DNA from 4 places in the Streptomyces sp. P17 genome. Region 4 is predicted to be linked to each of the others. Evidence: riboswitches for the same ligand, from Rfam matches in the RefSeq annotation. Region 4 holds a riboswitch; each other region holds the start of a gene.
The links. A riboswitch is a leader RNA that binds a small molecule or an ion and turns the genes downstream of it on or off. The one in region 4 is predicted to bind cyclic di-AMP.
Positions count from the first base shown of each region.

Region 1 (5,544 bases), on a different contig from region 4:
GGTCGCCATCACCGCGGCCCCGGCCGCCGGAGGACGCAGCGCCCACCAGGCGCGAAGTGAGCGAAGCGCAGAGGTGCCGGACATGCGCCGATGCTAAGGAGCGCGGCCCGGGTTACGAGGGGGCACGCGCGCGTGGGTGTGGAAACGGGGCACCGAATCACCCCCGCGCGCGCCGCGTCGCCTCAGGCCGGCCGTACCACGCTGTGGATCGAGCCCTCGCCGTCGTAGAAGATCGACTCCTCGCGGACGTAGGCGCCGGGCTTCGGGGCGTGGATCATCATGCCGTTGCCTATGTAGATGCCGACGTGGGTGACGTCGTCGTAGAAGAAGACGAGGTCGCCGGGCCGGGCGCTGGAGACGGGGACCGTGGTCCCGACGTTGACCTGGTCGTAGGTGGTGCGGGGGAGGGAGATGCCGGCGGCGTTCCAGGCGGCCTGGGTGAGGCCGGAGCAGTCGTAGGAGTCGGGTCCCGTGGCGCCCCAGACGTACGGCTTGCCGATCTGCGCGCGCGCGAAGGCGATCGCCTTCTCGGCCTTCGCGGCGTAGGTGGAGTCGGCGGCGGACTCGGACTCCGTGCTGCCGGTGGAGGTCTCTGCGGAACCGGAAGAGGTGTTCTCCTGCTGCTGGGCCGCCGCCTCCGCGGCCTCCTGGCGGCGCTGTTCCTCCTCCGCCTGCTGCTGGGCCAGTTGGGCCGTCTTGCGCGCGGCTTCCTCCTGGCGCTTGCGCTCGGTCTCGGCGAGCCGCGCCTTCTCCTCCGCCGTCAGCTGCGACAGCAGCTCCCGCGCGTCGGCGAGCTTCTTCTGGACCGTGGACTTGGCGGTCTTCAGATCGCTCTGCGACTCGTTCAGCGTCTGGAGGCTCTCGGTGGCCTCCGTGCGCTTCTTCATCGTCGCCGACTGCTGCGTGATGTAGTCGTCGACCGCTTCCTTCTGACGGCCGGTCATCCGGCTCATCAGCTGGGTCTGGTCGAAGTAGTCTCGCGGGGAGTCGGCCAGCAGGAACGTCGCGGTGCCGGGAGCGGAGGCGCCGGTCCGGTACTGCGCGGCGGCGAGGGAACCGAGTTCCTCCCGCGCGTCGTTGAGCTTCTGGGTGCGCTTGGCGACGCCGTCGAGGAGGGTGTCGGCCTGCTCGCGCTGCTTGGTGGTCTTCTCCTTGGCGGCGTTGTACTTCTCGGTCGCCGTCTCCGCCTGGCGGTAGAGGTCGTCGACCTTCTTCTCGACCTCTTCGAGGCTCGGCTTGTCGTCCGTGGCCGGGCCGGCGTTGGCCGTCTGGGACAGCAGGGCCACGGAGGTGAGGGCGGCCGTGGCAAGGGCGGGGGTCCGTATGCCTGCTACGCGCGTACCCGCCGGAGGCGACTTGCGGTGCGACGCCAAGGGAGGCGACTCCTTCCCATGGTCCGCCTACCGAGTTAGCTGTCGGGTTCGGGCGGGTGGTTAGGAAGGGTTGCCCTACGACCTTTTCCCGTAAGGGAGTCGGGTCGATTCACCCCAAGTTCGGTGGGTCCCCGGCTCCGGCTGCCGTGGGCGGGCAGCGGACTCGGCGGAGGCCGCGCGGCCCGGCGAGGTTCGCCGGTGGGGGTCGTACGGCCTGCCCGGCACGGTAGCCAACTCGTGTGGCCCCTGTGAAGGTTGATGGGTGATATGCCCGATACATTTTCGTGACCTTAGGTCAGGGCGTCGTTGGGCGTGGTCAATCCGGACGGATCTGCGCCGACTTGTACGTATTTTCTCCGGAGTGACGTCGTCCGCCCGCTTCCGGGCGCTAGCTTCCAGCCGGCCGTGGTCGTGTGAGCCGCGGTGGGTGAGTAGGGGTGACGGGCATGAGGAAGCGCAAGTCACTCGTCGTCGCCACCGGCGTCGCGCTCGCCGCCACCGCGGGCATCGCGCCCGCCGGGGCGCGAGCGGGGGAGGGGAAAGCCGCCCGGTCGTCCGCGTGATCGCGAGCGGACTCGACAATCCGCGCCAGCTCTCTTACGACCAGGGGCGGCTGTACGTCGCCGAGGCCGGCCGGGGCGGCAAGAAGTGCATCGGGGAGGGGCCTGAGGGCGAGACCTGTATCGGTCTCACCTCCGCCGTCACCAAGATCTACTGGGACGGGGGTGCGTGGAAGCACCACAGGGTGGTGAAGGGGCTGCCCTCGGGCGCCGCCCCGGACGGCGGCTTCGCCACCGGCGTCGACGGTGTCTCCGCCCTGTACGGCGAGGTGTGGGCCGTGGAGACCTTCGTCCCGCCGGAGGCCGGGGTGCCCACGAAGAAGCCCTGGAACACCCTCGGCAAGCTGCTGCGCATCGGTCACGGCAAGGCCGGGATCGCCGCCGACGTCTCCGCCGTGGAACTGAGGTACAACCCGCACAAGGCGAACCTGGAGTCCAACCCGTACGCCGTCCTCGCCCTGCCCGACGGGCGGAAGACCGTCGCGGACGCGGCCGGGAACGACCTGGTCGAGATCTCCGGGTCCGGCAAGGCTCGCCCCTTCACCGTCTTCCCGGACCACAACGGCCGCGAGTCCGTCCCCACGTCCCTCGCCTCGGCCCCGACGGCAAGCTCTACGTCGGCGAGCTGAACGGCCTCACCGAGAAGCCCACCGCGCGCGTGTGGCGCGTCGACCCCTGGGCCGGAAAGATCCTCGGCTGGAAGTCCGGCTTCGGCCCGATCAGCGGCCGCCGTCAACGGCAGCGGCGATCTGTACGTCAGCCAGCTGTTCAACGGCGTCGTGACCAAGGTCTCCGGCGGCAAGCGGACGGATGTCAAGGTCCCGTTCCCGGCGGGCGTGACCGTCGACCCGTGCGACGGAAAGGTCTATGTCTCGGCCTGGGCGGTCGCGGACCGTGACGGCACCGTCATGGAGGGCGAGAAGACACCCGGCGGGCAGGTCTGGAAGATCCTCGGCTTCTGATTCGGGCGATGTTCCCAAGGGCGGCGGCGGGGTGTCAGTGGGGAGCCCTAGACTCGGAGAGCGATGAGCAGCCTCTTTGACGACAGCTTCCTGGCGGACCTCCAGACCCCTCGTGGGCACGAGGAAGAAGCCCCGCCGCCGCCCGAGGACGATCACACTCCGGAGCCGGTTCCGGACGATCTGTTCGGTGGGAGGTTCGACGTGCCGCCGGACCGGGACGCCTACTACCGCGACGGCGCCCCGCGCCCGGCCATCGACGCGGCCGCGCTCATCGAGGGGCTGAACGAGAACCAGCGCGCGGCCGTCGTGCACTCCGGCGCCCCGCTGCTCATCGTGGCCGGCGCCGGCTCCGGCAAGACGCGCGTGCTCACCCATCGCATCGCCTATCTGCTCGCCGAGCGGAATGTGCACCCCGGACAGATCCTCGCGATCACCTTCACCAACAAGGCCGCGGGCGAGATGAAGGAGCGCGTCGAGCAGCTCGTCGGCCCGCGCGCGAACGCGATGTGGGTGATGACCTTCCACAGCGCGTGTGTACGGATCCTCCGGCGCGAGTCGAAGAAGCTCGGCTTCACCTCGTCCTTCTCGATCTACGACGCCGCCGACAGCAAGCGGCTGATGGCACTCGTCTGCCGGGATCTCGACCTCGACCCCAAGCGTTTCCCGCCGAAGTCCTTCAGCGCCAAGATCTCGAACCTCAAGAACGAGCTGATCGACGAGGAGGACTTCGCGGCTCAGGCCACCGACGGCTTCGAGAAGACCCTCGCCCAGGCGTACGCGATGTACCAGTCCCGCCTGCGCGAGGCGAACGCGCTGGACTTCGACGACCTGATCATGACGACGGTCAATCTGCTGCGCGCCTTCCCGGACGTCGCCGAGCACTACCGCCGCCGCTTCCGGCATGTCCTCGTCGACGAGTACCAGGACACCAACCACGCCCAGTACGCGCTGGTGCGGGAGCTGGTGGGCACCTCCGAGCACCCCGTCGACGTGCCCCCCGAGGCCGAGATCCCGCCCGCCGAGCTGTGCGTCGTCGGTGACGCCGACCAGTCGATCTACGCCTTCCGCGGCGCGACCATCCGCAACATCCTCCAGTTCGAGGAGGACTACCCGGACGCGACGACGATCCTGCTGGAGCAGAACTACCGCTCCACCCAGACGATCCTCACCGCCGCCAACGCCGTCATCGAGCGCAACGAGTCCCGCCGCCCCAAGAACCTGTGGACCAACGCGGGCGCGGGCGCGCGCATCACCGGCTATGTCGCCGACACCGAGCACGACGAGGCCCAGTTCGTCGCCGATGAGATAGACCGCCTCACGGACGCGGGTGACGCGAAGGCCGGAGACGTAGCCGTCTTCTACCGGACGAACGCCCAGTCCCGTGTCTTCGAAGAGGTCTTCATCCGTGTCGGCCTGCCCTACAAGGTCGTCGGCGGCGTCCGCTTCTACGAGCGCAAGGAGGTCCGGGACGTCCTGGCCTACCTGCGCGTCCTGGCCAACCCGGAGGACTCGGTCCCCCTCAGGCGCATCCTGAACGTCCCGAAGCGGGGCATCGGCGACCGTGCCGAGGCGATGATCGACGCCCTCTCCCAGCGCGAGAAGATCAGCTTCCCGCAGGCCCTCAAGCGCGTGGACGAGGCGTACGGCATGGCCGCCCGCTCCACCAACGCCGTCAAGCGCTTCAACACGCTGATGGAGGAGCTCCGTACGGTCGTCGAGTCCGGCGCGGGACCGGCGACCGTCCTGGAGGCGGTGCTCGAACGCACCGGCTATCTCGCCGAGTTGCAGGCCTCCACCGACCCGCAGGACGAGACCCGGATCGAGAACCTCCAGGAACTCGCCGCCGTGGCCCTGGAGTTCGAGCAGGAGGCGGAGGAGACCCCGGGCGGTCTCGCGGACTTCCTGGAGCGCGTCGCGCTCGTCGCCGACTCCGACCAGATCCCCGACGAGGACGAGGACGGCTCCGGCGTCATCACCCTGATGACCCTGCACACCGCCAAGGGCCTGGAGTTCCCGGTCGTCTTCCTCACCGGCATGGAGGACGGCGTCTTCCCGCACATGCGCGCCCTCGGCCAGACCAAGGAACTGGAGGAGGAGCGGCGGCTCGCCTACGTCGGCATCACACGCGCGCGTGAGCGGCTGTATCTGACGCGCTCGTCGATGCGCAGCGCGTGGGGGCAGCCGTCGTACAACCCGCCCTCCCGCTTCCTGGAGGAGATCCCGGCGCAGCACGTCGACTGGAAGCGCACCGGCGCCACCTCGCCGGTGTCCTCCGGTCCCGCCTCGGGCGTGGCGGCCTCGCTGTCGTCGTCCCGTTCGCGCTCCTCGGCCTCCGGCGCGTCCGGCTTCGCCACCCGGCGGACCTCCGAGAAGCCGGTGGTCTCGCTGGCGGTCGGGGACCGGGTGACGCACGACCAGTTCGGGCTCGGCACCGTGATGGCGGTCAAGGGCACCGGCGCCAACGCCGAGGCGACGATCGACTTCGGCGACAAGCCGAAGCGGCTGCTGCTGCGGTACGCGCCGGTGGAGAAGCTGTAGCGGGCACATGTGTATGCCCCCGCTGAAGGGCGGGGGCGCACAGGCACGTTATGTGGGATCGAGCCCGTGGCTGCGCAGCCACGCGAGCGGGTCTATGGCCGAGCCGCCGCC
Region 1 is NZ_JAVRBF010000039.1:66,299-71,842, reverse strand. Features, by position in the region: gene RMT89_RS24745 (tellurite resistance/C4-dicarboxylate transporter family protein) at 1-84, opposite strand, end outside; gene RMT89_RS24740 (NlpC/P60 family protein) at 183-1,373, opposite strand; cyclic di-AMP (ydaO/yuaA leader) riboswitch at 1,382-1,552, opposite strand; gene RMT89_RS24735 (ScyD/ScyE family protein) at 1,933-2,562, shown strand; gene RMT89_RS24730 (hypothetical protein) at 2,713-2,895, shown strand; gene pcrA (DNA helicase PcrA) at 2,959-5,433, shown strand; gene RMT89_RS24720 (M23 family metallopeptidase) at 5,482-5,544, opposite strand, start outside.
Region 1: linked by a shared signal. The riboswitch ahead of RMT89_RS24740 (NlpC/P60 family protein) and the one ahead of RMT89_RS25345 (transglycosylase SLT domain-containing protein) in region 4 are both predicted to bind cyclic di-AMP.

Region 2 (5,544 bases), on a different contig from region 4:
TCGTACCGCAGTCGATCGCGGCGACGCGGGTCACTGGACGTCCTCCTGAACCTGCGTCACACACGCGCCCTTGCGCCACCACTCCGGCAGCATCGCAAGAGCCTCGTCCCCCAGCGGATTCACACCGGGCCCCGCCGCCAGCGAGTGCGCCACCAGCACATGCAGACACTTCACCCGGTCCGGCATCCCGCCGGCGCTCGGGAAGCCCTTCAGCTCCTCGATCTCGTCACGGCGCCGAACGTAGTCCTCATGCGCGGAGCGGTACGCGGCGGCCAGCTCGGGATCCGTCTGCAACCGCTCGGTCATCTCCTTCATGACCCCCTCCGCCTCCAGCGTCCCGATGGCGGAGTTCGCCTTGGGGCACGTCAGGTAGTACAGCGTCGGGAAGGGCGTACCGTCCGGCAGCCGAGGCGCCGTCTCCACCACATCCGGCTGCCCGCAGGGACAACGGTGCGCGATGGCGCGCAGCCCACGCGGCGGCCGGCCGAGCTGCTGCTTGAAGGCCTCGACATCCGCGTCGGTCGGCTCGGTACGCGGAGTAGAGGGCGGGGGCGTTTCCATACCAGTCTTTCGTCTCTGTCTGTCTATCGATCGGCGGCGTCGGACTTGTCGACCCCGTCCCAGACGTTCGCGTACCAGGGCCGGTCGGCGGCGCCCAGGTCGGTGCGCGCCTGCTTCGCCGCGTCGGGGTCGACCACGATGAAGCCGGTCTCCCCCGGCATCACATAGTGCAGCCGCTCCCGGATCCGCTGCTCCGCGTACGCGTCGTCCTGCCAGCGTGCCTTGAGATCGCGCAGTTCCTCCACCCGCTCCTGGGCCTGCTGCTTCTTCCGCTCCAGATCGGCGATCTCGGAGCGCTGGGCGACGTACTGCCTTATCGGGTAGGCGAGCGCGACGACCAGGGAGCAGACGACGAGGGCGAGCAGGGCCGCGCGGCCGGTGAGCCGGGAGCGGCGGGCCTGCCGTTTGGTCTGGGAGCGGTAGACACGGGCCGCCGTCTGCTCACCGAGCAACCTGATCCTGGTCGCGGTGGAGAAACGGTCCCGCTCCTTGACGGCCATCGCTCACTCCCGTTCACACGCGCGTACGTCCCCGCACACGGTACGGGACCGGGTACGGGGACGTACGTACGACGGGCTAGGCCATTAGCCCTTGAAGCGGGGGAAGGCCGAGCGACCGGCGTACACCGCGGCGTCGTCGAGGATCTCCTCGATGCGCAGCAGCTGGTTGTACTTGGCGACGCGCTCGGAGCGGGCCGGGGCGCCGGTCTTGATCTGGCCGCAGTTGGTGGCGACGGCGAGGTCGGCGATGGTGACGTCCTCGGTCTCGCCGGAGCGGTGGGACATCATGCACTTGAAGCCGCTGCGCTGGGCGAGCTCCACGGCGTCCAGGGTCTCGGTGAGCGAACCGATCTGGTTCACCTTCACGAGCAGCGCGTTGGCCGCGCCGTCCTCGATGCCACGGGCGAGGCGCTCCGGGTTGGTGACGAACAGGTCGTCGCCGACGAGCTGGACCTTGTCGCCGAGCTTGTCGGTGATGGTCTTCCAGCCGGCCCAGTCGTCCTCGAACAGCGGGTCCTCGATGGAGACGAGCGGGTACGCCTCGACAAGTTCGGCGTAGTACTCCGTCATCTCGGCGGCGGAGCGCTCCTTGCCCTCGAAGGAGTAGACGCCGTCCTTGTAGAACTCGGAGGCGGCGACGTCGAGCGCGAGGGCGATCTGCTCGCCGGGGGCGTAACCGGCTTCCTTGATGGCCTCAAGGATGAGGTCGAGGGCCTCGCGGTTGGAGCCGAGGTTCGGGGCGAAGCCGCCCTCGTCGCCGAGGCCGGTGGACAGGCCCTTGGCCTTCAGCACCTTCTTGAGGGTGTGGTAGACCTCGGTGCCCCAGCGCAGCGCCTCGGAGAAGGACTCCGCGCCGATCGGGGCGATCATGAACTCCTGGATGTCCACGTTGGAGTCGGCGTGCGAGCCGCCGTTCAGGATGTTCATCATCGGCACCGGCAGCAGGTGCGCGTTCGGGCCGCCCAGGTAACGGAAGAGCGGGAGGTCGCTGGCCTCGGAGGCGGCGTGGGCGACGGCGAGCGAGACGCCGAGGATGGCGTTGGCGCCGAGGGAGCCCTTGTTGTCGGTGGCGTCCAGGTCGAACATCGCCTGGTCGATCAGGCGCTGCTCGGTGGCGTCGTAGCCGACCAGCTCGGGGCCGATCTGCTCGATGACGGCGAGGACGGCCTTCTCGACACCCTTGCCCTGGTAGCGGTTCGGGTCACCGTCGCGGAGCTCGATGGCCTCGAAGGCGCCGGTGGACGCGCCGGACGGAACGGCGGCACGACCCGTGCTGCCGTCGTCGAGGCCGACCTCGACCTCGACCGTGGGGTTGCCTCGGGAGTCCAGGATTTCCCGGGCTACGACGACGTCGATGGACGGCACGAGCATCTCCTTCTTGGGATGTGACGCTGGAAGTGCGGGGCAGTGAGCCTTGCGACTAGAGCCTAACCGCCTGAGGGACATCGGCCAGCCGACCGACCGTCCCGTGGACAAGGACAGACGGTACTCATTGTTTCTCAGCGGAACAAAGGAACGGTGAATTACCGGAAAAGAAAACCCCGCCCCGGTGCGTACGGGGGAACACGCACCGGAGCGGGGAGCCCGTGGGGACGGGGGTGGCCCTCACGAGGCCTCCAGTATGGAGGCCACGGATATGAGGGTCCTGTGGTTCGGCTACGGGATTACTTGAGGTCCAGCTGCTGACCGGGGTAGATCAGGTCGGCGTCCTCGACGATGTCCTTGTTCAGCTGGAAGAGCTTCTCCCAGCCGCCCTTGACGTCGTGCTCCTCGGCGATGGTGCTGAGGGTGTCGCCCTTGACGACCTTGTACTCGCCGTCGCCCTTCTTGACCTTCTTGCCGGTCGGGGTGGTGACGGTCTTCTGCGCCTTCTGCGCCGGACGCTCGGTCGAACGCGAGGCGGGCTGCTCCTCGGTCGAACGGGTCTCGGTGCTGGTCTCGGCGGAGCCGCCGGTGTACGCGGCGCTCGACAGGCCGGTGCCGCAAACGGGCCAGGCGCCCTTGCCCTGGCCCGCGAGGACCTTCTCGGCGATCTCGATCTGCTGGGCCTTGGAGGCCTGGTCGGCGCTGGAGGCGTACTGCGTGCCGCCGTACGCGGCCCAGGTGGAGGCGGAGAACTGCAGACCGCCGTAGTAGCCGTTGCCGGTGTTGATGGACCAGTTGCCGCCGGACTCGCACTGGGCGACGGCGTCCCACTCGGAGGCGGTGGCGGCGGAGGCGTTGCCGGCCGCCATCAGCGGGGCGGCGACAGCGGCGCCGGTGACGCCGGCGATGGCGATGGCGCGGGTGGCCTTGGACGGACGACGGTGCTTGCCCTTACCGGAAAACAGCATGGATCGATCCCCTCACCGACGCCTGCGAGGTGAGCTGTCGGGTTCGGGCCGGTTGAGTTGCCCGGCCGCGCACTCGTGCGCGGCTTCACCCCAAGCCGGTGCCGTCTGTTGAGCTGCCTCAACTGCCGGTCCCGGCGCTTACCTTGGGTCCCCCGCTCCTGCCTACGGCGCATGACGCGACGACTGTTCCCGTACGGCCGCTGGCAGGATTCGGCGTTGCGGCAGCCGGGGCTCGTGTTGGCGAGCGGTCCTGACCGTAGACAGGCGATCCGCGGAATTTCAAAGACGATCAGGGCTTCTGAGACTCATCCCACACTTTCGCCAAACCGGACATTCGGCGCGAAGCGTGACGTGAACTACCCCTGCTTTTCGACCGGTTCGACCCCTACTTCAAGGGTCTGACCGGGAAGGATGAGGTCAGGGTCGGCGCCGACGGTCGACTTGTTGGCGGCGTAGAGGCCGCGCCATCCGCCGTTCAGGTCAAGAGAGTCGGCGATGCCCACGAGACTGTCGCCCAAGCGGACGACGTACGACCCGTCGGTGGCGCTCTCCTCGGTGGTTTCCTCGGCGGGCTCGCCGCGGTGGCGGCCGGTGCCGGTGGAGCCGGTGCCGGTGGAGCCGGTGTCGGTGAGGGCGGAATCGCCTTCAGTCTGACCGGAGTTGTCCGAGTTGTCCCGCCCGGAAGTGGCTGTGGATTCGCTGTCGGTTCCCTGAGAGGCGTCACTCTCGGGGGATCCCGAGGGCTCCGCCGACTCCGTGGCGTCAGGAGACTCGGGGGACTTGTCCGACTTGGTCGAGTTGTCCGTCACCTCGGGTGACTGGGGCGCACTGGACTTCGCGTCGGAGGAGTCGCCATCGAGGGAGTCCAGCAAACCAGACGAGTCGGGCGAAGCGGAGGAGTCGGGTGAAGCGGGCTCATCGCTCGCCACGCCCGTGTCGATGTCCACCGAACCCGACTCGGCGTCAAGGCCGGAGAGCGGGCCGCAGGTCGGCCAGGCGGCGAGACCCTGGTCGGCGAGGATGCGCTCGGCGACGGCTATCTGCTGGGAGCGGCTGGCCTGGTCCGCGCTGGCGGCGTACGTCGTGCCGCCGTACCGCTCCCAGTTCTCCTGGGTGACCTGGAGACCGCCGTAATAGCCGTTGCCGCCGTCCTCGCTCCAGGAGCCACCGCTCTCGCACTCCGCGACCCGGTCCCATGTGGTGCCCTCGGCCGCGCTGGCGCCCGAGGCGCCGAGGAGCGGGATGGCGATGGCGGAGCCGGTCACTCCGGCCGCGACGATGAGAGCGGGAGCCTGGCGGGGGCGACGGTGACGACCGTTCCCGGAGAGCATGCGAGGGCCTTTCGGAGACAGCGGGGACCGGCGCGGTGCCGGTGAGGCGAGGCGCCGCGCTGACGAGTGAACGTATCGGCAGACGATCACTTGTCACAAGTTAATGCCGCGCAGATCACGTGAAGATCACAGACTTGAGGGTGTGTCACGTTTGACCTGACGGTCCGTCGAGCGGGCCTGGGCGTGGGCCGGTTCAGGCACTTGGGGTGAACTCGACCGGAAGCGTGCGCAATCCGCGCATGATAAGGCCGCCGCGCCAGCGCAAATCGGCCGGTTCCACCGCGAGTCGGAGGTCCGGGAGGCGGGTGAGGAGCGTGGCCAGCGCGGTCTGGCCCTCCAGGCGGGCGAGCGGGGCCCCCAGGCAGTAGTGGATGCCGTGGCCGTAACCGAGGTGCTGGTTGTCACGGCGGGAGAGGTCGAGCGTGTCGGGCTCGGCGAACCGCTCCGGGTCCCGGTCGGCGGCGGCGAGAACGACGAGCACCGGGTCACCGGGGGCGATGTCCTGGCCGCCGATGGTGAGGGGCTGCGTGGCGAAGCGCCAGGTGGCGAGCTCGACGGGGCCGTCGTAGCGGAGGAGTTCTTCTACGCCGGTTTCGAGGAGGGTTGTCTCCTGTGCGGCGAGGGACTGCTGGAGTCGGGCCCGCTGCTCGGGGTGGGTAAGCAGGGCAAATGTGCCATTACCGATCAAATTCACCGTGGTTTCGAAGCCGGCGAACAGAAGGATGAAGGCCATGGCGGCGGCCTCGTTCTCGGTGAGGTGCTCGCCGTGGTCGGAGGCTCGGATGAGACCGGAGATGAGGTCCTCGCCGGGGGCGGGGG
Region 2 is NZ_JAVRBF010000015.1:20,458-26,001, forward strand. Features, by position in the region: gene RMT89_RS12225 (Ppx/GppA phosphatase family protein) at 1-34, opposite strand, end outside; gene RMT89_RS12230 (DUF501 domain-containing protein) at 31-561, opposite strand; gene RMT89_RS12235 (septum formation initiator family protein) at 585-1,061, opposite strand; gene eno (phosphopyruvate hydratase) at 1,146-2,426, opposite strand; gene RMT89_RS12245 (transglycosylase family protein) at 2,726-3,394, opposite strand; cyclic di-AMP (ydaO/yuaA leader) riboswitch at 3,399-3,574, opposite strand; gene RMT89_RS12250 (transglycosylase family protein) at 3,751-4,725, opposite strand; gene RMT89_RS12255 (cytochrome P450) at 4,919-5,544, opposite strand, start outside.
Region 2: linked by a shared signal. The riboswitch ahead of RMT89_RS12245 (transglycosylase family protein) and the one ahead of RMT89_RS25345 (transglycosylase SLT domain-containing protein) in region 4 are both predicted to bind cyclic di-AMP.

Region 3 (5,544 bases), on a different contig from region 4:
TCGCAGGTTCAAATCCTGTCCCCGCTACTGAAGGCCGAGGGCCGGAATCCGAAAGGGTTCCGGCCCTCGGTGTTTCCACGCCTCCTCCACTCGGCCCACACCGTTCGCCCCCCCCGCTCCCGCTCCGGGAAGCCTGGAGGGACGGCGGATGCGGCGGGAGGCGGGCAGTGCGGGCTTCAGGCATGGACGAGGCACGGCGCGTCCCGCCCGGCCGCACCCTCGTACTGCTGCTTCCGCCACTGCTGATCGCGGGTGGGGTCCTCTACGACCTCATCACCCCCCGCGGCTTCACCGCGATCCCCTTCTTCACCGCCGCACCGCTGGTCGCCGCGCCGTTCTACTCCCTGATGGGCACCGTCGTCACCGGAGCCGTCGCCCTGCTCGCCGCCTACGGCGTCCACCTCCGGCTGGGCTTCGGCATGGACGCGGACACGGTCACCGAGGTGGTGACGGTGGTCACCGTCGCCGTCCTGGCCGTCGGGCTCAACCGCGTCGTACGCCGCGGCGATGGGCGGCTCGCCTCCCAGCGCGAGATCGCCGTGGCGACCCAGCGCGCCGTCCTGCCCGACCCCCTGGAGCGGATCGGCGGCTACGCCATCGCCGCCCGCTACGAGGCGGCGCAGGCCGACGCCTTCATCGGCGGCGATCTGTACGCGGTGCAGGACAGCGCGTACGGCGTTGGGCTCGTCGTCGGCGATGTGCGCGGCAAGGGGACGGGAGCCGTCGCGGCCGTGGCCGTCGTCATCGGGGCCTTCCGGGAGGCCGCCGAGCAGGAGGCGAGCCTGGAGGCGGTCGCGCAGCGGCTGGAGCGGGCGCTGGCCCGGGAGGGCTCGCGGCGCGACGGGATCGAGGCCGTCGAGGGGGTCACGACCGCCGTGCTCGCCGAACTCCCGCACGGCGACGGGGTGGTTCGCGTCGTCAACCGCGGCCATCCGCCGCCGCTGCTGCTGTACCCCGACGGCACCGTGCGCCCGCTGCCTGCCCGGGAGCCCGCCCTCCCGCTCGGCATGAGCGGCCTCGGCAACTGGCCCGACCGCGCCGACGACGCCCCCTTCCCGCCCGGCACCACCCTGCTCCTGTACACCGACGGCCTCTCCGAGGCCCGCGACCCGCACGGCGTCTTCTACGACCCGCAAGCGCGGCTGGCGGGCCGCGGCTTCCGCGATCCCGGCACCCTGATCCGGACCCTCGCCGAGGAGGTGCGCCGGCACTGCGGGGGCGGGATGGCGGACGACATGGCCCTGCTCGCCGTGCGCAGACCCTGACCGCCGACCACGCTGATCGTCACCAGGGGTGATCGGATGGAAGCCCTCCGCATAACAACTGACGTACCGTCAATACCTGTGTGACACCTGGGGCTTGGTCAACTCGCCCGATTTAGCGCCCTAGTGACCTGAAAGTCCGGTCCAAAAACGTTAATGATCAAGTCGAACAGCTTGGAATCCGCGCCCCGAGTCTATTAACGTTCGATAACGCAGCGCGGTCGTCCCAGCCGTCACAAGAGTCGGCTCCGTGCGCACGCGCCGAATCCCGTAAGGGAACCGGGGAACCACCACTTGGGGTGAATCGGGCGTAATCCGCCGTGCGGAAACGGCAGATATACGCGCGTAGGAGACCTTCCTGCTCCGAACCCGTCAGCTAACCCGGTAGGCGAGAAGGAAGGAAAGGAGCACGCCCACGTGGCGTCAAACCGGCCTGCCCCCGAGGCCCCGTTCGTGCCGAGCCAGCGCAGTGAAGAGGCCTACGGCTACGGCAGTCACCGCACCGACGAGGGCCCCTGGGAGGAGTGGAACCCCACCGCGGAGTCCATTCGCCCGGTACGCGGCCGGCACCGCGTCGCCAAGCAGCGTGGCGGCGGACTCGCCCGCAGCTCCACCGTTCTCGGCGTCGGTGTCATAGCCGCCGTCGGCGCGGGCGGCATGGCCAGCGCACAGTCCGGCAAGCCGCCGGTCGCGATCACCATGCCCGACCTGCCGCTGATCTCCGACGACACCGCGGACGAGGCGCCCGAGACCTCGTCCACCCCGCTCAGCAGCGTCGGTGTGACCACCGCCGACGCCGGGCAGGGCACCTCGGACGCCGGTGAGGTGCTGCGCGCCAGGATCATGGCCCAGGCCGAGCAGCAGCAGGACCAGGTCGACACCAAGGCCGCCGAGGCCGCCGCCGCTGCCGCCGAGAAGGCCGCCGCGGAAGCCGCCGCCAAGGCCGAGAAGGAGGCCAAGGCCAAGGCCGCCGCCGCCAAGGAGAAGGCGGAGCGGGAGGCCCGCGCCAAGGCCGAGGCCGAGCGCCTGGCCGCGCTGGCCAAGCAGTTCGCGCTGCCGACCTCCTCGTACACCATCACCTCGACCTTCGGTGAGTCCGGCTCGATGTGGTCCTCCGGCTACCACACCGGCCTGGACTTCGCCGCTCCCACGGGCACGCTGATCAAGGCGGTTCACTCCGGCACGATCACCTCCGCCGGCTGGGACGGCTCCTACGGCTACAAGACCGTGCTCACCCTGGAGGACGGCACCGAGATCTGGTACGCCCACCAGTCCTCGATCAGCGTCAGCGTCGGGCAGAAGGTCACCACCGGGGACGTCATCGGCCGCGTGGGCGCGACCGGCAATGTCACCGGCGCCCATCTGCACATGGAGGTCCACCCCGGCGGCTCCTCCTCCGGCATCGACCCGCTCGCGTGGCTGCGCGGCAAGGGCCTCACCCCCTGACCTCAGCCCCCGTGTGAACCCCGGCGGTCCTGACGACGACCCCCCGACGTCAGGGCTGCCGGTTTTCGGTGTCCGGGACTCCTCTCACGACCGGTACGGGTTGTGCGCGGGGTACGGACCCGCCGGGTACGCCGGATAGGGCTGGTACGTCGGCTGCGACGGGTACCCGTACACGCCGTACATCGGCCATGGCGCCGCCACCACCGGCACCGGCGGGGCCGTGGCGCGGGCCGCGTGGTCGAGGGCCGGACGGGCGACCTCCCTGCGGCGCCACAGCTCCTGCAGCAGCTCCTGTTCCCGTACGCCGAAGTCGGCGCCCGCGCGGCCCCGGCGCCCTCGGTGCCGCAGGAACGCGAGCGAGGTCGCGTAGGCCTCGTACTGCGCCACCTCCCGCGCCGCCCGCTTCCCGGCGTGGCGGCGGGCGTACTGCCGGGCCAGGCGCCGCGCCCGCATCGAGCTCAGGGCGAAGGGCTCGCCCGGGGTGAGCCAGCCGGCGACGGCGTAGGCGGGCAGCTCCTCCCGGACGGTGCGCAGCTCGCGCTGCCGGGTCCAGATCACCAGCCAGGTCAGCAGCCCGAACGCGGGCACCATGATCGCCGCGTACACGGCGAAGAAGCCGTACGGGCCGAAGGCCGACGAGCCGTTCCACATCGCGTGCATGCCCATCGCGAGCAGCAGCCCCGACAGCGGCAGCAGGACCCGGCGCCGGCGCTGACGGTCGCCGGAGAGCGCGGCGATGCCGAAGCCGATGCCGGAGAGGACGGTGAACAGGGGGTGCGCGAAGGGCGACATGACGATGCGCACGAAGAACGTCGCGGCGGTGACGGAGGCGATGCCGCTGTCGCCGGTGAGCTGGTCGGTGCCGAAGGCGGTGCCGAGGTAGAGGATGTTCTCGGTGAACGCGAAGCCGGTGGCGGTGACCCCCGCTATCACCACCCCGTCGACGAGCCCGGTGAAGTCCCGGCGCCGGAAGAGGAAGACGAGCAGTACGGCGGCCGCTTTCGCCGACTCCTCCACGACCGGGGCTATGACGGTTGCCCCCAGGGTGTCCGCACTGGACGGGTCCGCGGTGGCCGTGGCTATCCATCTGGTCGCGAAGCTGTTGGCGACGATGGCTATCAGCGTGGCCGCGCAGGCGCCCCAGGCGAAGGCGAACAGCAGATTCCGCCAGGGGCCCGGCTCGACCCGGTCCAGCCACCGGAATGCGGCTATGAGGAGGGGGACGGGCAGGACCGCGAGTCCGAGCCCGACCAGGAACCCCTGGGTGCCCGTCTGTTCGCGTACGAGCGCGAAGATGACGAGGCCGGAGAGCGCGAGCAGGGTGATCAGCGCGCCGTAACGCACCCTCCCCCAGAGGGGGTACCCCCACCGCTGCCACCAGTGCGCGTGCCGCAGTGCGCCGCCGGGGGGACCGGTGGGGTGCGTCGGATACGGGGGACAGGTGGCCACGGCATTGACCCTAACGAGGGAAGGGCGCAGCCCGCAGAGGAGCGCGGTGGGCTCAGGCGCCGGTGGGGGGTAGGTCTCGGTGCGGTGCGTGCTGCCGCACAGGCTGCTGTACGCGACGGAAGAGCAGGTCGTTCACGACATGTCCCTTGTCCAGTCCCTGGCCCTCGAAACGGGTCAGCGGCCGGAACTCGGGACGCGGCGCAAAACCGCCGTCGGCCTGCGTGTTCTCGAAGTCCGGGTGCGCCGTCAGTACGTCGAGCATCTGTTCGGCGTACGGCTCCCAGTCGGTCGCGCAGTGCAGGATCGCGCCGGGCCTGAGCCGGGTCGCGGCGAGGCTGAGGAACTCGGGCTGGATCAGCCGGCGCTTGTGGTGCCGCTTCTTGGGCCAGGGGTCCGGGAAGAAGACGCGGAGCCCGTCGAGCGAGTCCGGGGCGAGCATCTCCCTGAGCAGGATGATGGCGTCGCCGTTGCCGACCCGGATGTTGGTCAGGCCGTGGTGATCGGCGAGGTTGAGCAGATTGCCCTGACCGGGCGTGTGCACATCGACGGCCAGCACATTGGTCGCCGGGTCGGCGGCGGCCATCTGCGCGGTGGCCTCCCCCATCCCGAACCCGATCTCCAGCACGACGGGATTGTCATTTCCGAACAGCTGACCGAGATCGATGACCTGCTGCCCGTCGATGTCCAGCCCCCACTTGGGCCACAACCGCTGCAGCGCATCCGCCTGTCCGGCGGTCACCCGACTCCGCCGCGGCTGAAAACTCCGGATCCGCCGCTCGAAGTGCGACCCGGCGGGATCGGCCTTGGGCCCATCGGGAAACCGCGGCTCCCCCTTGGTCCGCGTATGCCGAACAGACGCACCGGGCTCATGGCCGGGGGCGCAGTGGGGGGCTTCGGGGGTGTGGAGGGAGTCAGACACAGTGGGATTGATTTTACGTGAGGAGAACCCACCAGCCGGTCCGGCGTTCGAGGACGAGGACATCCCCTCACACCGACCCCAGCACGGCCAGCGCCCGCCGAGCCACCTCCCGCCCGATCGGCAACGACGCCGTCGCCGCCGGAGACGGCGCGTTCAGGACATGCACCGCGCGCGCCCCCTCCTTGATCAGGAAGTCGTCCACCAGCGTCCCGTCCCGAAGAACCGCCTGCGCCCGCACCCCCGCCGCCGCAGGCACCAGATCCTCTTCGGCGACCGCGGGCAACAAGCGCCGCACAGCGGCAGCGAACGCTCTCTTGGACACGGACCGCCGCAGCTCCCCCGCCCCGTACCGCCAATGCCGCCGGGCTATGGCCCACGCCCCCGGCCACCCCAGCGTCGTGGCGATCTCAAGAGGCCTTACGACCCCCCACCCGTACCCCTCCCGAGCCAGCGCCGGCACCGCGTTGG
Region 3 is NZ_JAVRBF010000022.1:94,863-100,406, forward strand. Features, by position in the region: tRNA gene RMT89_RS16605 (tRNA-Met) at 1-27, shown strand, start outside; gene RMT89_RS16610 (PP2C family protein-serine/threonine phosphatase) at 183-1,265, shown strand; cyclic di-AMP (ydaO/yuaA leader) riboswitch at 1,512-1,668, shown strand; gene RMT89_RS16615 (M23 family metallopeptidase) at 1,680-2,708, shown strand; gene RMT89_RS16620 (PrsW family glutamic-type intramembrane protease) at 2,793-4,157, opposite strand; gene trmB (tRNA (guanosine(46)-N7)-methyltransferase TrmB) at 4,210-5,076, opposite strand; gene lhgO (L-2-hydroxyglutarate oxidase) at 5,144-5,544, opposite strand, start outside.
Region 3: linked by a shared signal. The riboswitch ahead of RMT89_RS16615 (M23 family metallopeptidase) and the one ahead of RMT89_RS25345 (transglycosylase SLT domain-containing protein) in region 4 are both predicted to bind cyclic di-AMP.

Region 4 (5,544 bases):
CCGCCAGCTCGACCAGGCGGTGGGTCTGGTCGCAGAAGTGGGCGAACAGGGGAATGCGGGGGAAGCCGGTGGCAAGGGCGGTGGAGAGGTGCAGCAGCCAGTCGTGGCGGGCTCGGGCGTGGCCGCGTTCGTGGGTGAGGACGGCGTCCAGCTGGTGGTCGGTCAGACGGTGCAGGGCACCTGTGGTGACGATCAGCTGGGGCGGGTTGCCGGGCATCCACCAGGCGTCCGGGTATTCGTCCTCCAGCACCAGCAGCGGGCCGCGCGCGGCGGGCAGGCCCGCGGGCAGGTCCGGTGCGCGCTCACGTAGGTGGGCCCTGGCCTGGCCACGGCTGCGGCGCGCCTCGACCAGCTCGCGGGCCAGCATCGCCGTCGTCCAGGCGGCGCCGCAGGCCAGAAGCAGTGTGAGGGCCACCGCCCAGACCGGGGCCACGGAGAGGTCGTACGCCGCGGTCACCGCCGGTGGCGCGGGCGCGAAAACATGGTCGCGGACCGTTTGGAAGACGGCGGCGGCGCCCAGAACCAGGGCCGTCAGACAGCACAGCAGCACGGTGGCGACCAGGCACTGCCACACCCACAGCCCGACCACCGGCTCCCGCTCCGGCCACGCGGCCCGGGTCAGGGAACGCGGTACTGGCACGGCGGCGGTCAGAGCGACGGCGCTCAGCAGGAGCAGGCAGACAGTCATGCCACGGGCTCCGGATCCTGGTCGGGACAAAGGCAGCTGCGGGCGGGCTGTGCGCGGGCGGTGCGGAACGTGTGCCGCGCGCACCCGTCCGCCGCCAAGTATGACGGCGGCGGACGGTACACGGCAGACGTCGGCGACCAACTAAACGTCCGGCGGGACCGGAAAGGGGGTGTCCCGAGGGGAGTCGGCCACGAGCGTCAACTCCCGTACGGGTGCCGGCTTTCAGTGAGGGGCGGAGGTCGGCGCTCTCAACCCGCCACCACCCGCCCGGTGACCTCGCCCAGCCCCACACGCGCCCCATCCGCCCCCGGAGCCCACGCCGACAGCGTCACCACGTCGCCGTCCTCCAGGAAGGTCCGCTTGCCGTCGGGGAGTTCGAGCACGTCGCGGCCGTTCCAGGTGAGCTCCAGCAAGGAGCCGCGTTCGCGTTCCGTCGGGCCGCTGACCGTGCCGGAGCCGTAGAGGTCGCCGGTGCGAAGGGAAGCGCCGTTGACCGTCATGTGGGCCAGCTGCTGGGCGGCCGTCCAGTACATCGCCGAGAAGGGAGGTTCGGAGATCACATGGCCGTTGAGGGAGACCGAGATACGCAGGTCGTAGCCGCCGGGTTCCTCGGCCGCGTCGTCCAGGTAGGGGAGCAGCTCGTACGTGCGCTGCGGAGGGGCCACGCGCGCCTCGTCCAGCGCGTCCAGCGGGGTGATCCAGGCCGACACCGACGTGGCGAAGGACTTGCCGAGGAAGGGGCCGAGCGGGACGTACTCCCAGGCCTGGATGTCGCGCGCGGACCAGTCGTTGAGCAGGCACAGGCCGAAGACGTGCTCCCGGAAGTCGGAGAGGCCGACCGGGCTGCCCATCGCCGACGGCACGCCCACCACGAAACCCACCTCCGCCTCGATGTCCAGGCGGACGGACGGGCCGAAGACGGGTGCCGCGTCGGCGGGTGCCTTGCGCTGGCCCGACGGCCGCACGACATCCGTGCCGGAGACCACGACGGTGCCCGAGCGGCCGTGGTAGCCGATCGGGAGGTGCTTCCAGTTCGGGGTGAGGGAGTCGGCCGCGTCCGGGCGGAACATCTGGCCGACGTTTCGCGCGTGGTTCTCGGAGGCGTAGAAGTCGACGTAGTCCGCGACCTCGAAGGGGAGGTGCAGGGTCACCGAGGAGAGCGGGTGGAACAGGGGCTCGATGGTCTCCCGGTGGGACGGCACCGTGACCCAGGCCGTGAGCGCGCGGCGCACGTCCGACCAGGCGGTGCGGCCCGCCGCCAGCAGCGGGTTCAGCGTGGGCCGGGCGAGCAGGGAGGCGTACGGGGATCCCAGCGCCATTGCCGCCGCGCCCGCGTCGAGGACGTGGTCACCGAGCCGTACGCCGACCCGGGGCGCGCTGTCCTCGCCGGGGACGGAGAAGACACCGTACGGAAGGTTGTGCGGGCCGAAGGGGTCGCCCTCGGGGACATCAAAGGGGGGCATGGGTGCTGCCTCACTCTCGTGCGTGCCACGGGTCCGTGTCGTCGCCGCACACGTTACGGGTGGGGCACCCGTCTTGGGCAGTGCCGAAGGGGCGGGGTGATCATCCGTCGACGTAACCGTCCGCCCGCCGCCAGGCCAGAAAGCCCTCGATCAGCCCGGGCGGGTTGGCCGCCTCGGTCGCCTCGACCTTCCAGCCGGGGCAGTACATGTCGAATACCACGATGGGCAGCGGACGCCCGAATACCGCCTCGATACGGCCGCTCGCGTGCAGGTGGCGGGCGAGGCCGACGCAGGCGCCGGCGAAATGGAGCCCGAGCAGGTCGCGCTTGGCGTCGATCCGGTCGTCCTCCTCACTGTCCTCGCCATCCTCTTCGTCCTGCTCCTCGAACCACAGGCCGAGCTGCTTGACCTCGTCCTCGTACAGCGGGCCGCCGACCGGATCCTCCGGCGCGCTGCCCAGCGTCTCGAAGCCGTCCAGGAGCCAGCAGGCGTAGTTCCAGCGGGCCTCGCCGGGGTCCTCCGGGCGCCGCTCGCGCTCGTACTGGGTCTCGGTGTTGTAGCCGATGGCGGCGTACGGGCGGCGCTCGTCGTCGTCGACGCGCCAGATGCGGAAGGAGAGGGCGTAGATCTCGGGTTTCAGTGCCTCGGGGAAGCGTTCCAGGACGCCCACCGCGGCCTCCCGGAGATACGCCGAGAACTTCCCGTCCTTACCCGTCACACCACTCGCCCCCGCCCGTCACCGCAGTGCCCTCATTTCACCAGAAGCCGATGACTGCAAGGGAGTTGGAGGGGGGCGCGCGGGGCGGTGGTGGGCGCCGGGGTCGTCCGGTTCACGCTGAGTCGTCGGGGCGTCCTGTCCGTATTCTCTGATCATGGCCGCACCCCTCGCATATTCACTCATCGCCACCGACCTGGACGGAACCCTCCTCCGAGGCGACGACACGCTCTCCGACCGGTCGCTGGCCGCGCTCGCGCGGGTGGCGGAGTCCGGCGCCCGGCATCTGGTGGTGACCGGCCGACCGGCGCCCAGAGTGCGGCCGCTCCTGGACGACCTGGGCAGCAAGGGGCTCGCGGTGTGCGGGCAGGGCGCGCAGGTGTACGACGCCGGCGCGGACCGTCTGCTGTGGTCCGTCACCCTGGACCGGGAGTTGGCGGAGACCGCGCTCGGCAAGATCGAGGCCGAGGTGGGGGAGGTGTACGCGGCGGTCGACCAGGACGGCGTCGACGGGCTCACGCTGATCGAGCCCGGGTACCTGATGCCGCACCCCACCCTGCCCGCGGTGCGGGTCGGGCGGCGCGACGATCTGTGGTCCGAGCCGATCAGCAAGGTGCTGCTGCGCCATCCGGAGCTGTCCGACGACCTGTTGGCGGCGACGGCGCGTTCGGTGGTGGGTTCGCTGGCGACGGTCACCATGTCGGGTCCCGGGACCGTCGAACTTCAGCCATGCGGCATCACCAAGGCGACGGGTCTCGCGCTGGCGGCCCGGCATCTGGGGCTCGGCCCGCGAGAGACCATCGCCTTCGGTGACATGCCCAACGACATCCCGATGTTCGACTGGGCGGCCCACGGTGTCGCGATGGCCAACGCCCACCCCGAACTCAAGGCGGTGGCCGACGAGATCACCCTGTCGAACGAGGACGACGGCATCGCCGTCGTCCTCGAAGGACTCTTCCCGTAGCGGGCCCGGTCAGTACGCCCCGAAGACGTTGTCGATCGAGCCGTAGCGCTGGGCCGCGTAGTTGCAGGCGGCGGTGATGTTCGCGACCGGGTCGTAGGGGTCGTAGGAGGTGCCGGCCACGTGGTACGCCTGGAAGGTCGGGTCGATCACCTGGAGCAGGCCCTTGGACGGGGTGCCGGCGGCCGCGTTGGAGTCCCAGTTGTTGATCGCGTACTGGTTGCCCGAGGACTCCCGCATGATGTTGCGGTAGATGCCGTCGTAGCTGCCGGGGATCCCGTTCTGGGCCATGACCTGGAGGGACGCGCGGATCCAGCCGTCCAGGTTGTTGGCGTACCCGAGCGAGGCGGCGGTGGTGACGGTCGGGGAGGCCGCCGAGGCGCTGGTCGCGCCGATGAGCGGGAGCGCCAGTACGGCGGCTCCGGTGCCGAGGACGGCGAGCTTGCGGGCGACGCGGTGGGCGCGGTGGGCGCGGGTATGACGGTGCTGAGCGGCAGCAGGCATGGCGAGGTTCCTCTCCGGCGCCTGCGAGGTGAGCTGTCGGGTTCGGGCGGGAGCTGCCCGGCCGCGCACCGTAAAGGGCACGCGACTTCACCCCCAGCCGTACCGGCGCGTCCGAGGACGTCCGGCCCGGCGACTTACCTGGGTCCCCCGCTCCTGCCGTACGAAGAATCTCGGTGGAGCCGGACGGCGGCAGGATTCGGCGTCCGTCCGACAGGCCGGGAACGTATGCGAGAGCACATGTCCGAAACAAGTAGCGGATTCACATATCCAGGGGTTTGATCTTCGCTCGCGCGGCATACCGGGATGGGCATTTGCGGTCGCCAAGGCTCAACTGGGCGCCGAGGGAGGGGCATCGAGAAGAGCCTGTGAGGCGCCTGTGGGTCTCGGGCGTGAGTCAACTCACGCCCAGCGCAAGACACCTTAAATCGGGCAATCAACCCAATGGGTCCGCATTAACCCGCCGTTCGCGGAATCCGCTTCTCCCATGTGCGATGAAAGACCACTTCACCGCCATCCGTGCACATCACCTCATTCGAGGCGATGAAGTCCTCTGCGTCACACGTGAGCTCCGAACGGGTCCGCACCGTCGTGTCCCAGGCCAGCTCCGGGCGGTGCAGCCGGATCGACCAGTCCGAGCGGGCGCGGGCCGACAAGGGGTCGGCGGACCGGATCGTGTACGTCTCCAGCGCGTCCTCGGTGAACTCCAGGCCGTCGGGGTACACGCGCGTGCCGCCGTACCGCGGATCGACCTCAAGGCGCCACTCGTCCTTGGCCACGTCCCGGACGACGAGCCGCTCGGGGCGCGGCTCGTCCAGGGTGACCGGGTAGTTCACGCCCAGGGGCTCGGCCTGTTCGGGGCCCTCGAAGCTCACGTCAGAAGCGGCCTCACGCGCGCGTACCGGCAGTTCCAGAAAACTCCCCGCCGGATCCAGCGTGAACCCCGCCGCCGACTCCGCCTGCGGCCAGACCCACGGCCAGTACGCCGACGACACCGCGAGCCGGATGCGATGGCCGGCCGGGAAGGCGTGCCCGATGCCGTTCAGCTCGAACTCGACGTCCTGCGTGGCGCCCGGCTCCCACGGCACCGCGCGATCGCGGCCGTGGCGGGCGGAGAGGTTCAGCACGCCCCGCGTGACCAGGGTCGAGGAGCCGTCGGGGGCGACATCGCAGACCCGGGCGATCACCTGCCCGCGCGACACCTCCGACGTCAGCC
Region 4 is NZ_JAVRBF010000041.1:20,875-26,418, forward strand. Features, by position in the region: gene RMT89_RS25325 (M56 family metallopeptidase) at 1-688, opposite strand, end outside; gene fahA (fumarylacetoacetase) at 937-2,151, opposite strand; gene RMT89_RS25335 (hypothetical protein) at 2,252-2,869, opposite strand; gene RMT89_RS25340 (HAD family hydrolase) at 3,024-3,830, shown strand; gene RMT89_RS25345 (transglycosylase SLT domain-containing protein) at 3,840-4,331, opposite strand; cyclic di-AMP (ydaO/yuaA leader) riboswitch at 4,337-4,543, opposite strand; gene RMT89_RS25350 (CocE/NonD family hydrolase) at 4,784-5,544, opposite strand, start outside.